DNA from 2 places in the Thermoanaerobacterium sp. CMT5567-10 genome. Region 2 is predicted to be linked to the other one. Evidence: riboswitches for the same ligand, from Rfam matches in the RefSeq annotation. Region 2 holds a riboswitch; the other holds the start of a gene.
The links. A riboswitch is a leader RNA that binds a small molecule or an ion and turns the genes downstream of it on or off. The one in region 2 is predicted to bind fluoride.
Positions count from the first base shown of each region.

Region 1: linked by a shared signal. The riboswitch ahead of Q2T46_RS04500 (MutS-related protein) and the one ahead of crcB (fluoride efflux transporter CrcB) in region 2 are both predicted to bind fluoride.

Region 1 is NZ_CP130558.2:861,237-867,643, forward strand. Features, by position in the region: gene Q2T46_RS04495 (MutS-related protein) at 1-1,395, opposite strand, end outside; gene Q2T46_RS04500 (MutS-related protein) at 1,392-2,927, opposite strand; fluoride riboswitch at 3,009-3,072, opposite strand; gene cysK (cysteine synthase A) at 3,120-4,052, opposite strand; gene copZ (copper chaperone CopZ) at 4,215-4,439, opposite strand; gene Q2T46_RS04515 (geranylgeranyl reductase family protein) at 4,516-5,679, opposite strand; gene Q2T46_RS04520 (YtrH family sporulation protein) at 5,784-6,110, shown strand; gene Q2T46_RS04525 (hypothetical protein) at 6,107-6,407, shown strand, end outside.
Region 2 is NZ_CP130558.2:1,602,613-1,622,096, forward strand. Features, by position in the region: gene Q2T46_RS08295 (HD-GYP domain-containing protein) at 1-1,149, opposite strand, end outside; gene crcB (fluoride efflux transporter CrcB) at 1,193-1,564, opposite strand; gene crcB (fluoride efflux transporter CrcB) at 1,564-1,965, opposite strand; fluoride riboswitch at 2,023-2,083, opposite strand; gene Q2T46_RS08310 (homoserine dehydrogenase) at 2,154-3,446, opposite strand; SAM riboswitch class I at 3,510-3,612, opposite strand; gene recR (recombination mediator RecR) at 3,867-4,466, opposite strand; gene Q2T46_RS08320 (YbaB/EbfC family nucleoid-associated protein) at 4,480-4,815, opposite strand; gene dnaX (DNA polymerase III subunit gamma/tau) at 4,888-6,489, opposite strand; gene Q2T46_RS08330 (HD domain-containing phosphohydrolase) at 6,548-8,440, opposite strand; gene Q2T46_RS08335 (IS1634 family transposase) at 8,821-10,533, shown strand; RNA gene ffs (signal recognition particle sRNA large type) at 10,642-10,907, opposite strand; tRNA gene Q2T46_RS08345 (tRNA-Ser) at 11,045-11,138, opposite strand; tRNA gene Q2T46_RS08350 (tRNA-Ser) at 11,151-11,240, opposite strand; gene Q2T46_RS08355 (nucleoside deaminase) at 11,227-11,673, opposite strand; tRNA gene Q2T46_RS08360 (tRNA-Arg) at 11,690-11,766, opposite strand; gene Q2T46_RS08365 (ATP-binding protein) at 11,924-13,306, opposite strand; partial or broken gene Q2T46_RS08370 (IS30 family transposase) at 13,416-14,171, shown strand; gene Q2T46_RS08375 (hypothetical protein) at 14,603-14,758, opposite strand; gene Q2T46_RS08380 (AsnC family protein) at 15,275-16,006, opposite strand; gene Q2T46_RS08385 (hypothetical protein) at 16,431-16,637, shown strand; tRNA gene Q2T46_RS08390 (tRNA-Arg) at 16,652-16,728, opposite strand; gene Q2T46_RS08395 (hypothetical protein) at 16,861-17,325, opposite strand; gene Q2T46_RS08400 (hypothetical protein) at 17,402-17,989, opposite strand; gene Q2T46_RS08405 (UPF0182 family protein) at 18,055-19,484, opposite strand, start outside.

The DNA of each region.
Region 1 (6,407 bases), 750 kb from region 2:
TTCGGCTCGTAAAAAAACTGCATTGTCCAATTTTTTATCGTACAAGCTGCGAGATAATTCATAAAGATGAGTGACAAAAAATATTTTTACTCGAACTTCTAGCAATGCGCTTATTATTTGCCTTGAAATCTCTGAGCCCTCTCTTTCATTTGTAGCCGCAAATGATTCATTAAAAAGTATCATGGAATTCTTCCTTACATTATCGACAATATCACTCATCCTGCTTAATTCTTCATCTAATTTGCCGCTATTCATCTCATCGTCTTCTTCTCTTTTAAAGTGTGTAAACAATCCAGCACAAATATTAGCAGAAAATTTTTCTGCAGCTACAAACATACCAGACTGCATCATTAATTGAGCTAATCCAATACTTCTTAAAAACGTCGTTTTTCCCCCTTGGTTAGCACCTGTTATGACAAAAAGGTCCTTCTCATCCCCATTTAAGTCGTTTGATACTACTCTCTTTTTCATTGCCAGAGACAGACTAATATCATATAGACCGACAAATGAGTGTTTCCGTTCATCCGCTGATAAAGGCACGGGAAAGCATATAGTCTCACCTATCTTCATAAGTTGCTCATATAAATTAATGCAGCCGATATAAAATGCTAATTCTGTCCTAAGCATTTTAAAAAAGTCGTTAATGTGATCTGCGGATTGTGCTAAAGCATTTGCTGCAAGGTTTATTCCTCTGTCCTTTAATTCTGATAATGCCTTCATGCCACTTTCATCACGATCAGCGATGTAAAATGTAAAAGCCGTAGTCTTTTTTGAAAAAATCTTTTCAATTAAACTCTGTTTAATTTCGTTAGGTTTTCTTAGAATGTAATTAATCCCTTTATTGCCTTTTCCCAATTCTGCAGTTATCAATACCCCATTTTCAAATTTTAATTCTTTTAAATGCGTTTTTACGGCTTCAATGTATTCATCATTTAATTCTCTTTGAAGCATTGAAAATAATGATTTAAAACCTTCTGATTCAAAGTTATCGATGTTTTTTTCCGCAATTTTTCTCAATTTTATAAGCATATCCACATACATATACATAAGTTCAATTGAGCTGTGCAAAATTGAAGACGGGAAACTACTAAAGATGCTCCAAAAATTTTTCTTCTCATTTTCCAATGTTTCAACCGCAATGCCATAAATGGTTCTGACGACAGAAGGATTTTTAAGGCAATCTCTTAAAATGTTTTGACGATAAATTATCTCATTTACATCATTCAAACTTGTCAAAATGACTTTATAAACTACATCATACAAAAATTCATCACCTTGTGCCATAGCATCAAAAACCACATTTAATCCCAAATCCTGTATCAGTATCTGTTCATTCCATGGCAATTCATGCTTCATATCAAAATCGCGATCTTTGTCCAGCAAAAATGTCTTCATCTTTTTACACGCTCCTTAATATGTTCATAGGTAAGTTTGTATTTTTCCGCAATCGTAATGGCATAAGATAATCCGTCAGCAGGCTTTCGTACAACCTTATAAGTTCTAAGTGAAGGATTGTCCGGTACGACCGTGCTAACTACACTTACTGTCTTTTCGCTATAAGTCGATAATTCATCTATAAATGTCACCCAAACACAAAGCAAATCCAGCTCTATAATTCTATCCATTATCTTTTTGCTGAGAAAAATGGCATCTTTTAAAGTAGTAGACGTAAATATTTCATTTAATATAACAACACTGTAAGGCGTAGCTTTGGAGAGAATATCATAAATTCTAATCAATTCGTCTTCTAAATTTCCATGAAGTTCATTAACATTTTCCTCTCTTTCAAAGTGTGTAAAGATATTGTCGAATAAAAATAACTGTGCTTTATATCCTGGAACAGGGCATCCAATGCTGGCAAGATAATGAACTTGCCCAAATGTCCTAGCAAATGTCGTTTTCCCACCTTGATTAGGTCCAGATACAACGAAGATTCTCTCTTTGCCACTTAGATAAAAATCGTTTGTGACAACTGTCGATTTATTAGAAATAAGTTTATTAGCCAAAGCCAAATCAAAGCATCCATAATCAAAAACTTCTTTTGATTCGCTGTCAACTTGGGGATAGCAAAATTTCAATCCTACATCTTTAAACTTCGAAATAAATTCCAAATACGACATATAAAACTGGACTTCCCGTTCAAATGTGCTGATTTTATCATCTATATAATGGATATTTTTAATACAGTAATCATCAAGCTCCTCAAATATTTCTTTATATAATTGGGCTACTAAATCTAATATTCTTGCCTCCACATGATTCATATCTACATGCTCAGAAAACTTCTTCCTATAATCTTTCGTCTCACCTTCTTTGAACTTTTTAAAAGTTTCTTCTACTATGTCGCTGTAATTTATCTCTGAATCGTATTTACTTACTTTTATACTGTTTCCCTTTATAAGTATACTGTACTTTATAGATGACAAATCTTCTTCAAGCTTTTTTGTCGCATTGTTTAAAGATATAAAAGAATCGCTTTTAACATAATCTAAAATATATTCTCGAAATACGATAAAGCCTGTAGACTTTAAATCAATCTGTGCTAAATCGTTGGCAAGAGAAGCTACAGCATCACAATACATCAAAACTGCATCTAAAAACCATCTTTCTTTTTGATATTTGTAGTAAAGTTTATCTATCTGTTTCAGATTTTCTCGCATATGTTGAAATTTCTCAGAAAAAGATTTTATGCACTCAAAAAGTTTATTATTTTCAAGATCCCTCATTATATGCTGACGATATTTAATTGTTTCTTTGTCAACAGGCGATTTATAGAAAAACGGTTTGAGGTTGTATTCGCTCCTTCCAAATGTTATTGCATCTATTATTTGATCAATATTCAAATCCTTAAAAAATACTGGTTCATTTAATAAATCAACGTTTGTAATATCTTCAGCATTTATAAACAATATACTTTGAAACGCCATTTATCACACCTCCTAAGATAATTAGAGTGACATTTAAAAAATACTTTATCTAAAAAATTAAAAAGCCGATAGCTATCTACATTATTTGTAGAAGCCATCAGCTTTTCAGCAATTTAAACGAGGGAGCTTCATCCTCTTTTTTATTGTCACATATATTATATCATTTTATTTCTCTATGTTAAAGTACCTTATTTAATCTTGATACAATGTCGTCGAAAGGTATCTTTCACCTGTATCAGGAAGCAATACGACTATAGTCTTGCCTTTGTTTTCGGGCCTTTTTGCAATCTGAGTTGCTGCAAATGCAGCCGCACCAGATGATATGCCAACTAATAATCCTTCAGATTTTGCCAATGCTCTTGACGTCTCAAATGCCTCGTTATTTTTTACTTGATATACCTCATCAATTATGTCTTTATTAAAAACTTCAGGTACGAATCCTGCACCTATGCCTTGTATCTTGTGTGGACCTGGCTTGCCACCAGATAGCACTGGCGAATCAGCAGGTTCTACTGCAACGATCTTTACATTAGGCTTCTTTGATTTCAAAACTTCACCGACACCTGTTATTGTTCCGCCTGTACCAACGCCTGCGACAAATATATCTACATTTCCATCCGTATCTCTCCATATCTCTTCAGCAGTGGTCTTCCTGTGTATTTCAGGGTTAACAGGATTTTTAAACTGCTGTGGTATAAATGCATTTCCATACTGCTTTGCTAACTCTTCAGCTTTTTTTACAGCCCCAGACATGCCTTCAGGACCCGGTGTCAATACTATTTCTGCTCCTAGTGCTTTAAGTAAATTTCTTCTTTCAACGCTCATAGTCTCAGGCATAGTCAAGATTAACTTATACTTCTTCGCTGCAGAAACAAAAGCCAATGCGATACCTGTATTGCCACTTGTCGCTTCAATTATCACAGTGTCTTTATTTATTAATCCTTTTTCCTCTGCGTCCTTAATCATAGCATATCCAATTCTGTCCTTTACACTGCTTAATGGGTTAAAGTACTCCAATTTTGCAATTAATCTTGCTTTAAGATTGTTTTCTTGGTTGTAATTAGACAGCTCCAGCAGCGGTGTATTACCTATTAGATCCGTAAGATTTTTTGCTATTTTTGACATTTTATCCTCTCCTTTTAATTTTAAGTATTCCGATTGGATTTTATGTATTTATTATATATCAATTAATAAGTTTTGTAAATAATATTTTTAATTTTATTATACAGTAAATATAAAAAAATAACCGCATTAGCGGTTAAACATAAATAAAACAATTATAATATTTTAAGCTTCATATCCTGCATCAATAATTGCTTTTTTCATGTTATCTATTGTAACTTTTTTGGGATCGTATGTTACAGTGACATTGGCTTTATCTAAGTCTACTGTCGCTTTTGATACTCCATCAAGTGCTTTTAAGGCTTTCTCTACAGTCATTTTGCAATGATTGCATGACATTCCCCTTACATCAATCGTTGTAGTCTCGCCTTTTGGACCAAATAAACTCATATTTAAACTCTCCTTTCATATACTCATTAGGGGTATTACCTATACATAGTTTAATTTAACTGCATCTTGATGTCAACTATTTTATGTTCACATCTCTTTCTACTTTCATTTTCGTCTTAGATTTCATTATACCCAGTGCATACAATGGAACTTTTATCTTAAAATTCATATAATTATTATCCCCCATCATTATATCTACAAAGTATGATAGCACATTTGGAAAATATCTTACTGATTTTTCTATGAAGTCCATATTATTGTAAGTAAATTGCGCTAATCTGTATGCCCATCTTATGTCAGGCACAACTTCTCTATTAAGCCTAAGAGTATATTCGTCAAGTTCGCATTCTCCATTGAAATGCTTTTTTATAACGTCAAATGATATATTTGCAGTAAGCAAAGCATTGTATATTCCCTCACCTGTAAATGGATCGGCAAGCCTTGTGGCATCTCCAATTAGCATTATTTTATCATTGTTAAATGTCCCATTTCTTCCATTCTGAAATGACAGTTGATGCCCGTATATTTTGCATTCTTCTACATTGCCAACTACAATTTCGTCAATCATATTAGAAAGATTTTCCTTTATTTTTGATGTTTTACTTAAAAAAGTTCCAACGCCGATAGACAATCTATCTTTTTTGGGAAATACCCAGCCGTAGCCGTATTTTATAGCATTAAAGTCTACCACAACTTCTCCCTTTAATCTTTCAACATCGCTATTATCAACGTATATTTCTGCTTCAAGTGCAATACCTTTTTTGCCGTTTAATAAATTTGCTTTATGTGCCACAGTACTGTTTATTCCATCCGCACCTACTAATATCCTTGTTTCATATTCGCCTTTGTCTGTCACAACAACAACTTCTTTGTCATTGTTGTAAAAATCAAAAACCGTTTCTCCATCATGTATTTCACATCCCATTTCATTCGCTTTGTCTATTAAATATTTATCAAATTTAGTTCTATCCACTTGATATATGATAGGTTTTTCAGTCTCTAGGACTACTGATTTATTGTTTGGAAATTTAAAAGCAATCTTATATGTGGTATCCTCCACATAATCACTTATATCAAGATCTAACATTTTATAGCACCTTGGCGTTATTCCACCGCCGCACGCTTTATATCTCGGTATAGTATGCTTTTCTATCAATAAAGCTCTATATCCTTGAGTTGATAATTTTCTAGCTAATGTAGATCCTGCAGGTCCGCCGCCAATGATAATTACATCATACATTTTTTTCACCTCTATATTAAATTATAATTGCAATGCTTAACAAATAAAAGTTGCACATCAGATATTTTAAATTTGATAAGCATATAAATATATGAGGTGGTTTTATGTTAATAAAAGTATTCAGAATTTTTTTCATACCATATTTTACATCCCTTGGTGTAGTCGTTGGTGGTACTATTTTAGGCTCTCTTTCATCCCTTTTCATATTTGAGTCTCCCATAAAAATAATTAATTCCATACTGAAAGATATAAGACTTTGGGCTATACTGGTGGGGCTTGGAGGATCTTTTACTACAATAAGAGGTCTTGAAATTGGTTTTAGCGGTGAATTTACACAGCTAGCAAAACAAGGATTAATTCTTTCTGGTGCTTTTCTAGGTTCTTATTCCGGATTTAAATTGATTACCTGCATAATAGGTGAATTCAAATGAATAAAATCACATCATTCGTAAGTGTCTTTTTAATAGGTGTAATTATAGGGGGATCAATTGTAAATGTGGTAAATGGCATCGTGATCGAAAAAATATCATTTGAAAGAGATGCATATAAATTAAACAATGCAGCACTAAATGAAAAAATAGAAAAATTGAATGAATCATTAAAGAATCAATCGTATAGAGTAGTAACTGATATAAAACCTTATGTTTCTAATAGTGACAGTAAAATCAGAATAGAAGTTGAAAAATATGTTAATGAAAAGTTGAAAGATATTTATGGAAAGCAAGTCG
Region 2 (19,484 bases):
TTCAAGAGATCTTCCATCTATTTTATTTAATTTAACAAGTTTATAAATGATATTAACAGCTTCAATATGGGACATGCCGGCTCTATACGGCCTATCTTCTGTCAGAGCTTGGTACATATCGCATACCGCCATAAGCCTTGAAATGTCATCAAGGTCTTCTCCAGTAAGTCCTTCAGGATATCCAGAACCATCTAATTTTTCATGATGATTTGCAGCCCACTCTGCTATATCATCAATGCCACCTATTTCCATTAATATTTTCTTAGTATAATATGTATGGGACTTTATTATCATAAATTCTTCTTCGGTTAATTTATCAGATTTATCCAGTATTTCATTTGGGATAGCCAATTTGCCTAAGTCATGCAGCAGTCCAGCGATCTTTACCTTTTTTGCCGTCATCTCGTCATACCCCGATATCAAAGCTGCTTTATATGCAACTTCTGATATGCCTTTTGAATGCTTGTAAGTAAAGTGGCTTTTGTTATCAATTATATTCGAAAATACCCGTGCAATTTTGCTTAGATCATCTATGTCAACTATCATTGTTTCATTGGATATATAAGGTCTTAAAACATCAAACGTGTCATAATGTTCATAATCGAGCCAGAACTTTTCCTGTTTCATTAGATCTTTTAATGCGTTTACAATTATTGGGTTGAATGATTTCCCTGATTTATCATTTAACCATTTTTCTATATGTTTTCTTGTCCTGTATTCATTCATTGTTATAGACACTGTATTGTATTTCACATCAAATTGATCTGCCAAATATATTATCTGAGCTTCAAATGGTATAGAATTTCCATTAATATGAAAGTATCCGCTTCCATCCCAGTTTTCGTGATGATACTTTATAATATCAGAAAATTCATGTCCTCTAGGCATGTCTTTTACCATATCGCTTCCTCTCAATGAATGCACCCATGTGTTGTTTGAATAAAAATCTTCATATACGTCACTTTTGCCTATGTCATGGAGAAAAGCAGAATAAAATATTTTATACTCTTCATCTCTTTTTATATTTAAATTTCTTGCCAATCTTATGGCAACATATGCAACTTTGCGAGCATGCCCAAAATTTCTTCTCTCAAGGATGTCCAGTGATAGCGATAACGCTGACAGTAATTTAAAATAATCTAATAACAAAAGAACCATCCCTTCTCGTATCATCAATATTATACTACAATATTTAAAATAGATTTCCAATATAATATCCTAAATAAGCTCCGATAAGACCAACAATGACGGTGGACGCAGAGTATAAAAAAGCGTGTGCATAGTGCTTTTGGCGAAGAAGGTGTATCGTTTCATGTGAAAAGGTAGAATAAGTGGTAAACGCTCCAATAAATCCTGTCATAATAAACAACTTAACATCATTATCAAAAAAATGTACAATCTTAGGGTTTGACAAAACATTCAAGAGAAATGCACCTAATACATTGACCACAAATGTTTCAATAGGCACCACAAACTCTCTGTTTTCCTTAATATGCCTAGATATCTCATACCTTGAAATTGCACCGAAAACTCCTCCTAAACCTACTAAAAAAATATTTGACATCAATTTTCTTCACGTCCTTTTAATATTTTTGCTGTTTTATCTCCCAATTCAAACCCTATAAATGACATGATAAATCCAATAAATATCGATAGCAATACATATATCAAAGCTACTGCAATTCTTCCATTCCTCAATAGATCCATTGTTTCTTTAGTGAATGTTGAAAATGTAGTAAAGGCACCGATGAACCCAGTCGTAATTGCCAATCTAATATTAAAATTAACCTTAAATTCTTCAAGCGTTAAATTTGATATATAACTTAATAAAAATGAGCCAAAAATATTTATAAAGAATGTCTCAATTGGAAATACTGTATGCAATATACTTTGATAATAGCTCGAAATCAAATATCTCAAAATTGCACCGAAAAAACCGCCAATTCCTATATAGATGTATTCCATGAAGATTGCCCTCCATTTTCATAAGATAGTAACAAATAAGCTCCTATTGAGTTAGTATACCCAATAGGAGCCATCAGCTTCGATGCATTTAAAGGTGAGCTCCATCACCTTACAACAACAATTATATCACAGATTTGTTTTTAAAGTAAATATTTCATAATGATATACATTCTATTTTGCCTAATTTTTTATATAACTTCACTTTCTATTGTGTTAACATGTCTAATATCCTCTTCATTGCCGTTATACAACACCTTGAAGAGACTCTCTATCGTACTCATTTTTTTATTTTCTAAACTTTCTATAAACCTGTTTATATCATTATCAAAAAGCTTGAAAACTGCCGCAAAAGTATTGCCATCATAAACAGACTCTTTAAACGAAGCACCATTATCAGTAAAAAATTTTAAAATATTTTTTATATTAAACTTGTAAAAGAGTTTAAGTCTTATATAAAATACATCTGTAAAACTACCGTTAAAAACTGAAATATGTTTTGCCGTACGATTTGTTTTTATGCCGTAATTCAATAGTATATCTATTAAATCTGCAACAACTGAATCCCCTGTAGGCATTTGTCCTGCACCTTTTCCAATAAAAATAAGCTCTTTGAAACCATCTCCTCTCAGTATAACAGCATTGTTTACATCGCCAACACTTGCTAAAATATTGTTAGCTTCTATTAGTATAGGCTCTACACTCCCATAGACATTGCCTTTCTCGTATTTAGCCCATGCAAATGGTTTAATTTTATATCCCCATTTTCCGGCATAATATATATCATCATATTTTATTTCATTTATACCATATCTCATTATTGAATTAACAGAAACATCAACATCAAATGCTTTTTTTATGAGAATCACAAGCTTATACAGAGCATCGAATCCTTTTATATCGTAATCCGGATTGCTTTCCGCATACCCTCGCTTTTGAGCAGCTGCAAGTGCTTCATCATATTTCATTCCCTTTTCTATTATCTGTGTCAATATGTAGTTTGTCGTACCGTTTATTATTCCTCCCACAAAATTTATTTCATCGGTTATTTTGAGTCTCTCAATCTGATGTATAACAGGTATTGCTCCAGCAACACTTGCCTCAAATTTCAAAAATACACCATTTTCATCTGCCATTTTTCTAAGCTCGCCTCCATATTTTGCCATCAACTCTTTGTTTGCAGTAATAACATGCTTCTTAGAAATTAACGCCTTTTTCACGTAATCGTAAGCAGGATCAACTCCTCCCATTACTTCAATTATTGCACTTATTTCGCTATCACACAAGATTTCGTTAGCATCAATTGTTAGTATTTCATCTATACCATTAATATTTCTCGGTTTATCAGGATGCTTCACTAGTATTTTTTTTATTTCAGGATAAAACCCCGTTTTTTGTTTTATATGCTGTTTTCTTGATGTGACTATTTTATAGACTCCGCTTCCTACTGTTCCAAATCCCAGCAATCCAATCTTAAATTCCATGTGGCATACCTCCTAAAAATTTTTGGCCCTCTTCAATGAGAAGAGGGCCAAAATACGCCGCTCCTCTCATCTCTCAGGTATTTCCTGCAGGATTTGGCACCAAGCGTAAATAAATGCCGGTTGCCGGGTTTCATCGGGCCAGTCCCTCCACCACTCTTGATAAGAGGATTCCAATATTCTCTTTTAAATTTATTAATGAATATATTATCACTTTACACTATTATAGTCAAGCATTCTTTTAATTCTGGTATCTTGTATTTTAAAATTCTCCTTGAAAGTTGATTAAAAAAGTGTTCAGCAATATTCCTTAATTATTATTTCCTTGATTCTGAACAAAAAAATCATGGCTTGAAAGAAACTTTTCTTTCCTTATTACCATGATTTTTATGGTACTTTGATATGAATTTAATTTTTGTAAATTTACATTTCCCTTCTACCTTCCAATGCCCTCGATAAAGTAACAGAATCAGTATATTCGAGGTCACCACCAACAGGTACACCATGTGCTATCCTCGTCACTTTTATGCCAAAAGGTTTTATAAGTTTTGCAATGTACATAGCAGTCGCTTCGCCTTCTATATCGGGATTTGTCGCTAAAATAATCTCTTTTATGTCGTTATTATTAATCCTTTCTAGCAATTCTTTTATCTTTATATCTTCTGGTCCTATACCGTCCATGGGTGAAATTACACCATGCAGCACATGGTATAAACCACGATACTCCCTTGTTTTCTCCATAGCTACTACATCTTTCGGATCAGATACCACACAAATAGTAGATGAATCTCTGGTTTCATCGCTACAGATATTGCATAAATCGCTATCAGTGAAATTATAACACTTGTTGCAGTATTTTAAATTGTTTTTTGCCTCCAATATAGCATTAGATAAATTAATAACGTCATCTTTTGGCATATCCAAGATGTAAAATGCAAGTCTTTGTGCTGTTTTTCGTCCAATACCTGGAAGTCTTGATAATTCATCAATAAGCCTTGACAATGACCTCGAATAAACATTCATCAATTAATTCACCTCAAAATAAGCCTGGTATATTAAAGCCTCCTGTAATTTTTCCCATTTCCTCTGCAATCATGTGTTCAGCACTTCTTAAAGCCTGATTTACTGCTGCTAAGACTAGGTCTTCTAGCATCTCCACATCGTCCTTATCAACAACGGCAGGATCAATCTTTATACTGATCAATTCTTTTCTTCCATTGGCTACTACCTTTACAGCTCCACCGCCTGCAGACTCTTCAACCGTCTTGTTTTCAAGCTCTTCCTGCACTTTCTTCATTTGCTCTTGCATCTGTTGCGCCTGTTTTATCATGTTGTTCATGTTAAAACCGCCAGGAAATCCTCCTTTTGCCATTCACAATACCTCCTATTAATATTTAGTGTTCTCTTCCTATTTATATGCTGATTTTGGCTGGGTAGTGATAAATTAATCTATAATTTCTACATCGCCAAAATATTTTTTTACCGCTTCAATCAACTCGTCATCTTCATTTTTTTTGACTACTACGTTCACTATATAATCTTTTCCAGTGAATTTCTTAATAACATCTTTAATATAATCTTTATTTTCAACTTTATTCAGTTCATCTTTGTAGAATTCATGCTCCTTTGGATATTCTATCATAAAATTACCGTCTTTCAAATACGGTTTGCCTAAACTCAAAAAAGAAAAAATCATAGGTCTATCTTTTTTTATTATATTCAATACTTTATTAAAGACTTCATTTACATCGATTTTATCGCTTTTATCTGCACTCTCAGTAATTTCTATGTGCTCTTTTTTTATTTCATCTGCAGCAACTTTATCATCTTCAACACCCTTTTCGGATTTTACTACATCTTTTTTCGATATAATACCATCATCATTTTCTCCATTAAATGCTACTTTAACGTTATTCAATCTACTTTCCAGTTTCTTAATCCTATCTAAAATGCTGTCTATATCAGGTGATATTTCAGGATTTATAAGCTTCAATACTGTTATTTCAAATAATATTCTTGGTGATTGCGCGTATCTAATTTTCCCTTGTAAATCTATCAATTTTTCTATGGCATTAGACAAAAACGACATATCAAATTCCGACGCCTTCAATATTTTATCGTTTATCTCTGTTTCTAATATTTCTTCGGACTCTGTACCGCATGTTTTGTAAATAACAACGTCCCTCAAAAATGAAAGCATCGCTTTGATCAAATTGCTTACATCTATGCCATAAAGCATCAATTTATCTATCTGATTTATGACTTCCTTTGCATTTCTATCATTTATGCTTTTTACAAGAGTGTATAATGTATCATCATTTACAGTACCAAGAATGTCACATACATCATCATACGTTAAAACATCATTGTATGACACACACTGTTCAAGTATGCTTATGGCATCTCTCATAGAGCCATTTCCATGACGGGCAATCATCGCAATAGCTCTATTTTCTATGCTTATGTTGCTGTCTTTTGCAATCTTCTCTATATTTTGTGAAATGACTCTTGATGGTATCCTTTTAAAATCAAATCTCTGACACCTTGACAAAATAGTTGCAGGTATTTTGTTTGGCTCTGTAGTAGCTAATATAAATATAGCATGTGATGGCGGCTCCTCCAACGTTTTTAAAAGCGCATTAAAAGCACTTCCTGATAGCATATGAACCTCATCGATAATATACACTTTGTACTTACATATAGATGGTGCATATATTATATTGTCTCTAAGTTCTCTTACATCATCAACGCTGTTATTTGAGGCTGCATCTATCTCTATTATATCTATAAGGGAATTGTTGTTTGCAGATTCACATATTTGGCATCTATTGCAAGGCTCACCTTCTACACTGTTAGGACAATTGACTGCTTTTGCAAAAATCTTGGCAACACTGGTTTTGCCTGTGCCTCTAGTCCCACAAAAAAGATAAGCGTGTCCTATTCTTCCCGTCTTTATCTGATTTCTTAACGTTCTAACAATATGATTCTGTCCTAAAACCTCACTAAAATTTCGAGGTCTGTATTTTCTGTATAATGACTGATACATAAAAAACACCTCATTTATTTAATTGTAACAAAAAAAAGGATACTTTTCTATATCCTTTTTAGTTAGCTATCTCAATTTCTCTTTTGATTCTTTCAATCTTTTTTCTGTCTCTCATATAAATAGATATCACACTATCTACCACCCGCGGATTGAATTGCGTTCCTTTATACTTTAATAATTCATTTACGGCTTCGTCAAAAGGCATCCCTTTTCTGTATGATCTATCAGATGTCATTGCATCAAATGAATCTGCAACACACAGTATTGCAGCAATCAATGGTATGTTATCATCATCAAGCCCAAATGGATAGCCTTTTCCGTCGTACCTTTCATGGTGTTTTTCTATTCCATCTATTATATCTTTCGACAGCCCTATAGGTTCCAAAATTTTCTTCGATATACTAGGATGCTGTTTAATCTTATCATATTCTTCTTTTGTAAGTTTTCCAGGTTTTGTGAGTATTTTATCTGATATTCCAATTTTACCTATATCATGTAATATGCCAGCAATTTTTAACTTCTCTATTTCATCCTTTGGAAGCCCCATGCTTTCACCTATAATTGCTGCATATTTTGAAACTCTCAAAGAATGGCCTTTAGTATATCTGTCTTTTGCTTCAACCGCATATGCCAATGCATCAATTGTTCTTAGATACCAATTTCTTAAATTATCGTAGAGATTGGCATTTTCTATAGCAATAGATACACTATCAGCAACAGATCGCAATAAGCTTATATCATTCGCTAATCTTGATGTAGTTAATATATTTAATGTTCCTACAGCCTTGTCTTTCGATATTAGCGGAACAGAAATTATATTCTTGACATTTAATTGTTTAAGTCTTTTTAACAAAACGTAATCTGCTGGAAATTTATTCGCATCTAAAATCGTAATTTCCTTTGATACAAGAAGCTTAACATTTTCATCAGTTGTCAAAGAAAGCTCTTTTAGAAGAGGCATATCTTTTAATTCCCCTGCTGCCACCATAAGCTCCAAATTCCCTGATTCATTGACAGTTCTTATGGTACACAATGGAGAAGACAATATTGTTGATATTTTTTCTGCTATAGAATAAAGTATATCACGGGGCGCTAAATTTTTAGTCAACAATTGTGTCACATTTCCTATAGCAAGAATTTGCCTATTTCTCTCCAGTATCTCTTTTTTTGCAGTGCAATAATCGGTTATATCTCTGGACAATCCTTGAATTCCTAGCAATTCACCCTCACTATTTTTCACTGTCTTAACTCTAGTCTCAGTCAAAATTGTTGAGCCGTCTCTTTTTTTGAATTTTATTTCTGCCATATTTATTTTTCTGGTCATTAAATCTTCCATTAATTTTTTATCATCATCATCAATGTATTCAAAAATTTTTTTACCTATCATTTCATCAGGTAAATAATCTAAAAATTTTAAAGATCTGTTATTTATAAACTCTATATTGTACTCTTTGTCGGTAAACCAAAGAATATCCGACATATTATCAACCAATGTTCTATACCTTGATTCTGATGCTTCAAGTTCATTTGTAACAGCCTCCATCTGCTCATATGACGCTTCAAGCTCCATATAAAGGTCTTGCAATTCATTATTCTTTTTAATTAACTCCTGAGATTCTTTTTTTAGCTCTTCATAATTCGACTTTAACTTAGAAGACATTTTGTTAAAATTTTTTGATAACTCTGCAAATTCTTCTGTTACATCTATGTCAATATTATAATCGTATTCACCATTTGTAATTCTTTTAACACATTCATTTAATTTTTCCAGAGGATATGACATGTATTTCGATTCTCTCATTGCTATAAAAACTGAAATAAGCAAAATTAAAATAGATGTAATTATGTTATTTCCAATCCCTTTTATAATGTGTACAAATGAAAGAAGGTACACAAAAAGCGAAACTCCGAATATTATTGCAAACAATCGGCTGCGATAACTTTTAAACATAAATACCTCCCTAAGCAGTTAAAATCACTACTAATATTTTCGACAATATAAAAAAAAACTTTACACAAATTTTAAATATCAGAATATTTTTTGTGTATTATACTTTACTAATAAGTATTAAATTTTTTTAATAATTAAAGGTAATAATAAAAGGCCGCACACCCGACTCTGTCATGTTACCATAAGCGTTACATAAGCAGTTAACTCCATTCAAGCACCCCTAGTTTTGCAGCAAAATTTTATGTAGCGTAACCCGGAACCAGCAATTTTACTAACGATTCCGGGTAAAATTTTTTTAAATTTTTGTCATATTTTGGTTGCGGATTATTATGGATTGTGGTATAATATAGTTATATTGAATTTTATTGGGGGAGTTTAATGTGTATTTAAAGAAAAGCAAACGTAGTTCCGGAAGAATATACTTATCTATTGCAGATGGATATCGCGATAAAGAAAGAGGGCATACAAGGACTGTTACTATTAAATCCCTTGGATACCTCGATGAACTTCAAAAACAATACGATGATCCTATCGCTTTTTTTGAACAAAAGGTTAAAGAATTGAATGAACAAAAAGCCATGAAAAAGGCTCCAATTGCTCTTAATTTTTCTCCTAATGAAAGACTTTTGGTTAATACGGATAACCGTAAAAACTTTGGCTATGCTGCATTTAGTAAGATTTATCATGAGCTTGAATTGGATAAATTTTTGAAAAACAGGCAGCGTCATTCAAAAGAAGAGTATGATGCTAATGCTATTATGAAACTTCTCGTATTTTCACGCTTATTGTATCCTGCTTCAAAGAAAAAGACTTATGAGAATAGAGATATATTCTTTGAGAGGTCTGATTTTTCTTTGGATGATATCTACAGATGTTTATCTTTTTTCAATAAGCATAGTGATGCTTTGCAACTTTGGGTTCATGAGCATATTAAGTCTTTATATGAACGAAATACTAATCTAGTTTATTACGATGTTACCAATTATTATTTTGAAATTGATGAACAAGATGAATTGCGTAAAAAAGGCGTTTCTAAAGAACATAGACCAGATCCAATTGTGCAGATGGGATTATTTATGGACACCAATGGTATACCTATTACATATAAACTTTTTCCTGGTAATGCTCTAGATAAAACTACACTTATGCCTATGTTAAGGAAAATACAACATGATTATTCTTTGGGAAGAATTATTGTAGTTGCTGATAAAGGCATCATTACTGGCGATAACATTTGGTATACTTTATCTGCTGGTAATGGTTATGTATTTAGCTATTCTGTTCGTTGTGCGGATAAGGAATTTAAGAAATATGTCCTTGACGAAAATGGATATACATACAGAGGAGATAGCTTCAAGATAAAATCCAGACTTTATCCAAGAGAAATATTAGTAACCACCACTAAAGGCAAAAAAATGAAAAAGGTAGTTGATGAAAAACAGGTTATTTTCTATAGTGAAGAGTATGCCTTAAAAGCAAAATATGAACGAGCTGCTACAATAGAGAAAGCAAAAGACCTAATTAAAAATCCAGCAAAATACAATAAAGCTACATCTTACGGTGCTTCCAAATATGTAAAGAATCTCATTTTTGATGAAGAAACTGGCGAAATATTAGAAAGTGCTCATCAACACTTAGCATTTGATGAGGAAAAACTAAAAGAAGAAGAAAGATTTGATGGATACTATGCAATAGTTACTAGCGAATACAAAGAATCTGATGATAAAATTATTGAAATGTACCGTGGCCTTTGGAAAATAGAAGAATCTTTTAAAATAACTAAAAGTGATATCGAAAGCAGACCGGTGTATTTATCACTAAAAGAGCATATTGATGCTCATTTTCTGATATGCTTTATATCACTTGTAATTGTGAGGATACTTGAATATAGATTAAATGGAAAATATTCTGTTTCAGCTATACTTGAGAGTCTAGCAAAAGCATCCTGCAGTTACATACAAGAAAATTATTACCTGTTTGATTTTAATAATGATGTTCTTGAAGATATAGGTAAAGAATTAGGTATTGATTTTGGGAAAAAGATTATGACATTAGGAGAGATTAAAAAAATTTTAGGAGAAGTAAAAAAATGACATTTCCACTACAACTTATTGACAAAAACAGAAAGCCCGAAAGCCTTCATTTTAAAGGGCTTATGGGCTTTTTTTATCCTTTTTTGCTGCAAAAGTCAGGATAAAAGGCCGCACACCCGACTCTGTCATGTTACCATAAGCGTTACATAAGCAGTTAACTCCATTCAAGCACTCCCCCGGCACATGAAAGTATTTGCTTACCGTTGCTTCCTTCCGGACCTGGCGGGGTTCACAAATTTCCATTGCGGAGGACTTGAATATCATAATCACTTACTTACGCCAGCCTTACAGTAATCATGCCTCGGCTCGGGAATTCGACCCTGCTATAGCGGATTGCAGGTTACAGGGCACCGCTACCTCCCCATCTAGTACGGCCATGTAAGTCATTTATTAACTTACGACATTATTTTGCGCAATACAAAGTTTATTATACATCGTCTATATGTAAAAATCAATATTTTGATTGAGATTTTTAATGGATGTTATGGATTAAGATGGGATATGTGTTTTATGGCGGAGAGAGAGGGATTCGAACCCTCGGTACCCATTTTGTGGGTACACACGATTTCCAGTCGTGCGCCTTAGACCAGCTCAGCCATCTCTCCATGATATTTCCATGGCGGAGAGAGTGAGATTCGAACTCACGAGGCGGAAATCCGCCCACTCGCTTTCGAGGCGAGCGCTTTCGACCACTCAGCCATCTCTCCGGATTTGCCTTAGTCTACTAAAGAAATCACTTATTAATTTTTTACAATCATCTTCCATAATGCCAAAATAAACGTCAACTTTCTTATTTAAAAAATCATACACAGTGCCTGCAGCACCGCTATCATGGCTCTCAGCACCTATATATACTCTTTTTATCCTGGATTCAATTATAGCACCTGCACACATAGGACATGGCTCTAATGTTACATACAGCGATGCGTCATTGAGTCTCCAGTCTCCAATGTTTTTGCAAGCATCTTTTATCGCATTGATTTCAGCGTGCTGAGTTGCATCTTTTTCAGTTTCTTTTAAGTTATGCCCTTTTCCTATGATTATACCATCTTTAACGACAACTGCACCAACCGGCATCTCACCAAGTTTAAGGCTTAGCACAGCTTCATCAATAGCGCATTGCATATATTTATTGTACATCTCAATCACACATAAATGGTGCGCCCGAGAGGACTCGAACCTCCGGCACACGGTTTAGGAAACCGTTGCTCTATCCTGCTGAGCTACGGGCGCATGATTTACATTATATATAAAATTTGAATTTTGTCAATATCATTATACAATACGTGCTTAAATTAATCAAGATGGTTAGTCCAATCCATTTTTTAGATATGAGACTTATGCTTGCTTCAAAAAGCCTCAGAAATTCTTCTATGACCTTAAAAACCTCCTAATCAAAGTTTTCTACCAAAATAATATTATTGCTATATGATGCAAAATTAGCCACTTCACTGGTAAAACCACTCTTTGAGAATAAAACATAATACTTATTTGGATAATCAAATAATGAGCTTTTTTCTATCAAGCCATTTAAAACAGCCATATCTGTCTTTTGATTTTGCCATTTGCACTCTCCAAATATTATATTATCATTATTGATAGCAACAATATCAATTTCTTCTTCACGTCTTTTATACGGATTGTTGCCCCACCATTTACCTATTTCTTCAAAAATAAATGGCAGTTTTTTATTTTTATTCAGTATTTTAAGATAATCTATACATATTTCTTCATACACTAACCCCAAAAAATCATTCATTGACATCTTAATCTTGTTTTCAATGACTTCATCAAGCAGTCCCTGCTCTATTAATGCCTTGTTGTTAAAAACAAATCTGTACCAAAACCTGAAGAAATTATCTTTAATCTTATATATGCTTTTTCTGCTTTTGGCCTTTAGTTCTATAGGGGTAACTTTTTCGAGTATTTTTAAGTCTATCAATGTAGAAATATATTTAGAGCACTTATCAGTATTAATACCTACTTTTGTAGATATTTCATTTAATTTACTGCTTCCTGTAGCTATTGCTTCTATTATTGAATTGTATAAAGCAGGCTCTCTAACTTCTTGTCTTAGTAACAATTTGGGTTCTTCATATAGATATGATGATTTATCTAATATTTTAGTCTTAATATTTTCATATACATTACATTTATCATCAAAAATACTTAAATATTGGGGAATCCCGCCTAAAACACCGTATGCTATAACTTGTTCTTCAAAGCTGTAGCTTGGGAAAAACTTTCTACTGTCAAAAAAGTTAAATGGTTCAACTATTAATTGTGACGTTCTTCTTCCGTATAATGGGCTTTTATAGCTTAATACTTCTTTTTCAATAAAGCTCATAGAAGATCCGCAGACAATCAAAAAAAGTTTTGTATCTTTTAAATGATGATCTATTAAATTTTGAAGTATCGAAGGAATGCTTTTATTTGAATTAACAATATAGGGAAATTCATCTATAACAACGACTAAACGTTCATCTTTAGCTTGTTGGCCTAAAAATAAAAAGGCTTTTTCCCATGATTCAAATTTTCCTACTATTCCATTAAGTCCAAAATACAAAAGTATCTTATCTGAGAAAGACTCAAGGGCAATTTTATCATTGTACTCTTCAGCGACAAAAAATATTGATGGCTTATCTTTGCAAAATTCAGTCAACAATGTAGTTTTCCCTACACGTCTTCTGCCATACATAACTATAAAATGAAATCTATCCTCATTGTACAAACTATTTAAAGTCTCAAGTTCATATTCTCTGCCTATAAACATAAATTCACCTCGATTATTAACTTATAAGTTAGTAACTTTAAAGTTAGTAATTATAAAGTTAATTATATTATATCACATCAATAAAAAAATTCCAATATTTTTCAAAAGTAAATATGGGGAAGGAAAAATATTAAAAGAGAAATAGTCACCTGATGCAGTTGTAGGTTACTTCAGAAATAATGTCGTCTGGCAAAAAGAAGAAATAGTATGTACCAAAACTCTCTATAATTACATAGATAAAGGTCTGTTAAGAGTTCGCAATATTGATTTATGCCTAAAAGTGCGCTTAAAACCAAAGAAGAAGATAATAAGAAGGAATAAGAAAATTATGGGAGAGAGCATATCACAAAGACCTGAAGAAATAAATAAAAGAGAAAGCTTTGGACATTGGGAAATAGATACTGTTATAGGCAAGAGATCAAATGACAAAGCTTTATTAACACTGACAGAGCGTTTAACAAGATATGAGTATATCTTTGTTATAAATGAAAAAGACAGTTTATCAATCAAGAAGGTATTTGATGAACTCAAAGCGCAATATAAGGAGAATTTTTCAAAGGTATTTAAGAGTATAACAGCAGACAATGGGACAGAATTTGCCAAATTGAGTGAGATATTAAATGAATGTGAAAGTAAGGCATATTTTACTCATCCATATTCTGCATTTGAGAGAGGAACAAACGAGCGTCATAATGGGTTAATAAGGAAATTTATACCTAAAGGCACAACACTAGCTGATTTATCAGAGTGGGTTATAAAATGAGTGCAAAATTGGTGCAATCAACTTCCGAGGAGGATTTTAGAATACAAAACGCCTGAAGAATGTTTTTTAGATGAGGTTAACAAAGTTATCAATTATGCATGATGATTACGATGAAATAGTTCAACCATGGTAAAATGCAAAATTAAGGCCGCTGTTTCCCCTATAGGGAAAACAGATATATCGTACATGGTTAGAAAATTATGGTCTTATCAATTATTTAAAAAGTGTTGCATTTAATATTGCAATTTGCGCTTTATTTTATCAGTTATTTATTTTAAAGTCTACTCCGAGCTTCTAAAAAAATAGCACGTCTGCGAAGAATGAGCAGAGGTGCGTCATAAATTCGGATTTTTGATTTGAGTAAAGCGAAATCGTTTATAATTTTAATTAACAAGTGCAGTCACTTTTATTAATCCAATATTTTACATATTTTATTTATTCATATAACTTCTGACACTACCACAATAGACAGACAATATCAATTAAATAGAAACTCCCTCCTAAAAAGGAGGGAAAAATTCATTTAAGCTTAATTACGTATTTTGTTCCTTTATTTTCGTATCAGTTTCGTCAGTTATCCAAGGTGCTCTACAAAATCCATCTTTGTGAGATGTAAGTTGACCTTTTGCTATTGCAAAAGCTTTTAAAGCGTCAACATCTACTTTCTCAGCCAAATTTTCAATTGACAATCTTAACCCTCCTTTCTATAAAAGACTTTTTTAGGTATTTACGAAACCCCATAATGCTCTAAAAAAGCTGGGTTTCGTTTATATTTTCAAAGGATTTCCTCCACTTTTGTTGAATTATTATATAATACACTATATTAACAAATAGGAGGTATCATTATGAAAACCAAGTTTAAACAATTATCTATCAGCGATGTCTTCACTGATATTGAATCTATTTTTGAAGAAAACAAGCCCAAGTTTATCAAATTATTTGATTCTTACATTAATTTTTCTGAAATTGTACCTCAGTCTTTTTATGAGCATTATACAGTTATTATGGTCGTCATAGAGTCTTCAATCTCGAGTCTATGCTTTCTTCTTTGGTTATCCAAAAGATTCTTTCTATACCCACTACTCAATTACTTGTCCACATTTTTAACCTTTCTAAGGACCTTAGAGAACTTTGGGGGTTCTTTAAAATTATAATGATACCAACTTTTGTTGCCTTAAAAACTAATTCTGCATCCGTATTTGCTTTTAATAAAATCCGAAGTTTTTTATATGATTTTTAAGAGTATTTTCTGCAATATGTATTCTTTTACATATATCTTTTCTCTCCATTCCATGCGCTAAACAATATATTATTGCTGTATCAATTGAAGTTAACTCCAACTCAATTGTGTACAATTTATTTTTATATGTTAAAGCTTTTTCTATACATTTAACTATATTTCTTAAGATAAAACTTTGATAATCTATATTTTGACAATTTGCACATGACAAATCAAGATAAGCAACTATTAAAGCATTTGTGTAATCAATTATAGGAATTGCTGTACAATACCAATTTTCTAATATATCCCACTGATGATCCTTACCACATATTTGATACTGTTGTTTATATTCCATTGCTAAACTGACTGCATTTATTCCACTATTTTCTAGCTTTAAACTAACTCCTTCTGTAAAATTTATTTCTTTAAAATAATTTTCTAATCTACTATTATATATTAATTGAATGATATAGCCATCTTCGTCACATAAAACAAAAAAATAGCCTTCATCAATCATTCTGCTATACAAAAAGTCTGTATTTATAATATTATCAAGTGCTGCAATAATATCATTTTTACGTTCTTTTCTATGCTTAAATTCTTCAGCTTCAATACTTTTTTTAAATTTCCCATCCATAAAATTTAATCTACTTAGTTTAAGATATAATTCCACATACTCTCTTGATTCTTTTGTTATAGTAATGACTTCAAACAATTTAAATACCTCCATTGTTATTAAAATAACATTAATCATTAATTAATTCTATAAAATAGCAAAAAATCCTCCTTAATAAAGAAAGAAATGTATTTTAGGTATTTGCAAAACCTCATAATGCTCTATAAAAGTGGAATTTCGCTTATATTTTTAAATGATTTCCTCTACTTTTGTCGAATTATTATATAATATTTAAATCATCTTAAAACATGAAGGAAATAAGTATTGGAGCCAATTGTTATAACAAAAAAAAGAATTTATTTCAGGGCTGCATAGATTAAAAGCATCAAAAGTGCTAGATTTAAATGAAATAGAATGCATAACAATGAGCTACAATAATATTGACAAAGAATTGGCTGAAATTGACAAAAACTTAATAATGACAGAATAGACAGTCTTGGAACATACTGAACATTTAAAAAGAATGAAAGATCTGTATGAAGCAAAGTATCCAGAAACAAAAGCAGGTATAAAATGCGCTTATGGAATGAACAAAGCATCAGGATATAACGTTGACGACAAAATAACACCAACGTTTGCTGAAGATACTGCTAATAAATCAAGGAACACCATAATTCCAATTTTAACTCGCAATCAAAAAGGGTATATGCCCTATGACATATACCCTTAAATATGCTATTTTACTGGTGCGCCCGACAGGATTCGAACCCGTGGCCTTTTGATTCGTAGTCAAACGCTCTATCCAACTGAGCTACGGGCGCCCATTTACATACTTTATAATACCACATTTCATTTTTATTTGCAAATGTTGTTTCTGAAGTTCAGATTAGCCTCAAATTTTAAAAAGGGTTATAAGTATTTTACCTATAACCCTAACTTATCTTTTACAATTACTACACACCTGTTGGTGCCTGTTGGGCTGCTGGCTGCTGTGCTTGCGCACTAATAGGCTGCTGTGCTTGTGTTCCTAACTGCGGTGTCAACTGCTGCAGTTGCTGATTTGATGAATCTAATATCTTGCTCATTTGAGCGAAAACTTGATTTGCTTGAATGCTTTGTTGTGCTTGCTGAAGCGCAGCCATGGCCTGTTGCAAAGCCTGTTGTACCTGCATATCTGTTTGCTGCTGCTGTTGTTGTGCTTGTGTTCTAACCTGATTCAATAATTGCTGAAATTGCTGAGGTGTAACATTTATACCCATATTCTGCAATTGTTGTTGGAATTGCTGTGCTTGCTGCTGCGCCTGCTGTTGAGCTTGCTGCTGCGCCTGGTTCTGTTTACCAAATCTAGCACTTAATTCTTCAGACACTTCGCTATTTACTTTTTCTCCTAGGTAATCCTCAAATTCTCTTCTATTCAATGTAAACCCTCCTTTAAAAAATTTCCCCGTTATTTAATATTCCCTTTATGATTAGAATTAGTAAATGAAAATTTTACTATTGAAAGTTTTCCAAGTTGTTTACAATATCTTCATATACTTTAATCCTATCCATACCATCCTTAGCAATGCATATATTTCGAAATGCATCATTAAGGCTATTTATAAGCTGTGGTGGCAGGTCATAAATATACTCTACTTTTTCAGGTGTATTTTGTCTTTTTAGCTCTACATTTAAGAGAACATCTTTTTCAATCACGGCCTTCATAGAGTTAATATCTCTTTCAAGATCCTTTAACCTGTACAATGCTTTTTTCATACCATCTAGATTGTCTTTTATGCTTTTTACGTCATCGCTTAATTCGTCTATATTAGAATAAGCTATATTTTCTATTTCTTTTAAACTACTAGATTGTATATTTGGCTTTCTCAAATAGCTTATTAAATACTTCCTGTCGCTATTTTCTTCCTCCTTAAAAGCATTTTCGATGTATTCTTTTAAATTTGTATTCATTTTTTCTAATTTTAATTCAATTTTTGATGCATCATTTGATAATATCTCATTGAAATTCATTAATTTTTCAAATATATGCTCTGTTTCTTTTATTAAATTTTCTATCTTTAATTCCGACTGTAGTATTTCCATTTAACATCACCTAATTTTAGTATTTCCATTTTTAAATCAAAAAATAAAAAAGAGGCTTTAACGCCTCATTTTTTTATGCTGTTATTTAAATCATTGAGTACGCTTCCAAGCTCATCGAGATTTTTGCCAAAGTCGGTCCAATCGCCGTTCTTTGAAGCATTCATAGCATTGTTATATATATCATTTGCTTTCTTTATAAGTTCCTGCTGTGTTTGACTTGTTTGTGTTTGCGGAACCGCTGGTTGCGCCGGTGCTTCTAAGTTAAACAATTTATTTAATGCATTGCTTAGTGTATCCTCCATTACGATTTTGTCTTTGTACGCCAGTATAACTCTCTTTACTTCAGGTATTGCATTTTCATTTGATGATTGTATATAAATTGGCTCAACGTAAAGCATAGAATCATCAATTGGCAGCGTCAACAAATTGCCTCTTATAATGCTGGATCCTTTTTGATCCCATAAGCTCATCTCTTTAGAAATATTTGGATCTTGATCGATCATGTTTTCAATCTGCATAGGCCCATATACGACAGTGCTTTTTGGAAATTTATAGACTACTAATTTTCCATAGTTATCGCCGTCCATCCTTGCTGCCATCCAAGCTACCATATTATCTTTCGTCGCTGGCGTATACGGAATCATCAAAATATACTCAGCAGCCTTTTCTCCTGGAAGCCTCATTATGACATACTGTGACTCCTCTGGTTCTACCTTACCTGTAAATTTCTCCTTTGCTATGTCCCAGGAATCTTCTTTATTGTAAAAAACCTGCGGATCGGACATGTGGTAATTCCTATACACACTTGTTTGTATATCAAACATATACTGGGGATATCTTATATGAGCTTTTAAACCTTCCGGCATATCATCTATGCTTTTAAATAGCCCGGGAAATATCCTGCTATACACCTTTATTATTGGGTCATTTTTGTCAGATATATAGTAGTTTGTATCACCTGTATAAGCATCAACGACTACCTTAACCGAATTTCTTATATAGTTTATACCTGTGTCTTCATAAGGCTCTGAATAAGGATAATTTCCAGAATATGTGTACGCATCTATCATCCAATAAAGTTTTCCATTATCTACGACGATATATGGATCTTCATCATATATCAGAAAAGGAGCTATCTTTTCTACTCTATCCTTTATGTTTCTAAAAATAAGCATCCTACTTTTTGACGTAATGTCAGTAGATAAAAGTATTTTTATATTGCCGGTATAAACGGTGTACAAAATCTTGTTTAAAAACGTCATAGGTATGCCTGATTTGCCACTGTAAAAATTTTCTTTGTTAGTATCACCTGCAGGATAATCAAATTCACCTGTCTTTGTATTTACTATTGCGTATGTGTTTGTAAGCTCTCCAAAGTAAACCTCAGGCCTCGTTATCTTTATATTTGTGTTCGTCACAGGCGGAATATTTTTTATCACCATATCAGGCTGTCCTGTAGCTGTCACATCATTTACGGTCGACATTACAACACCAT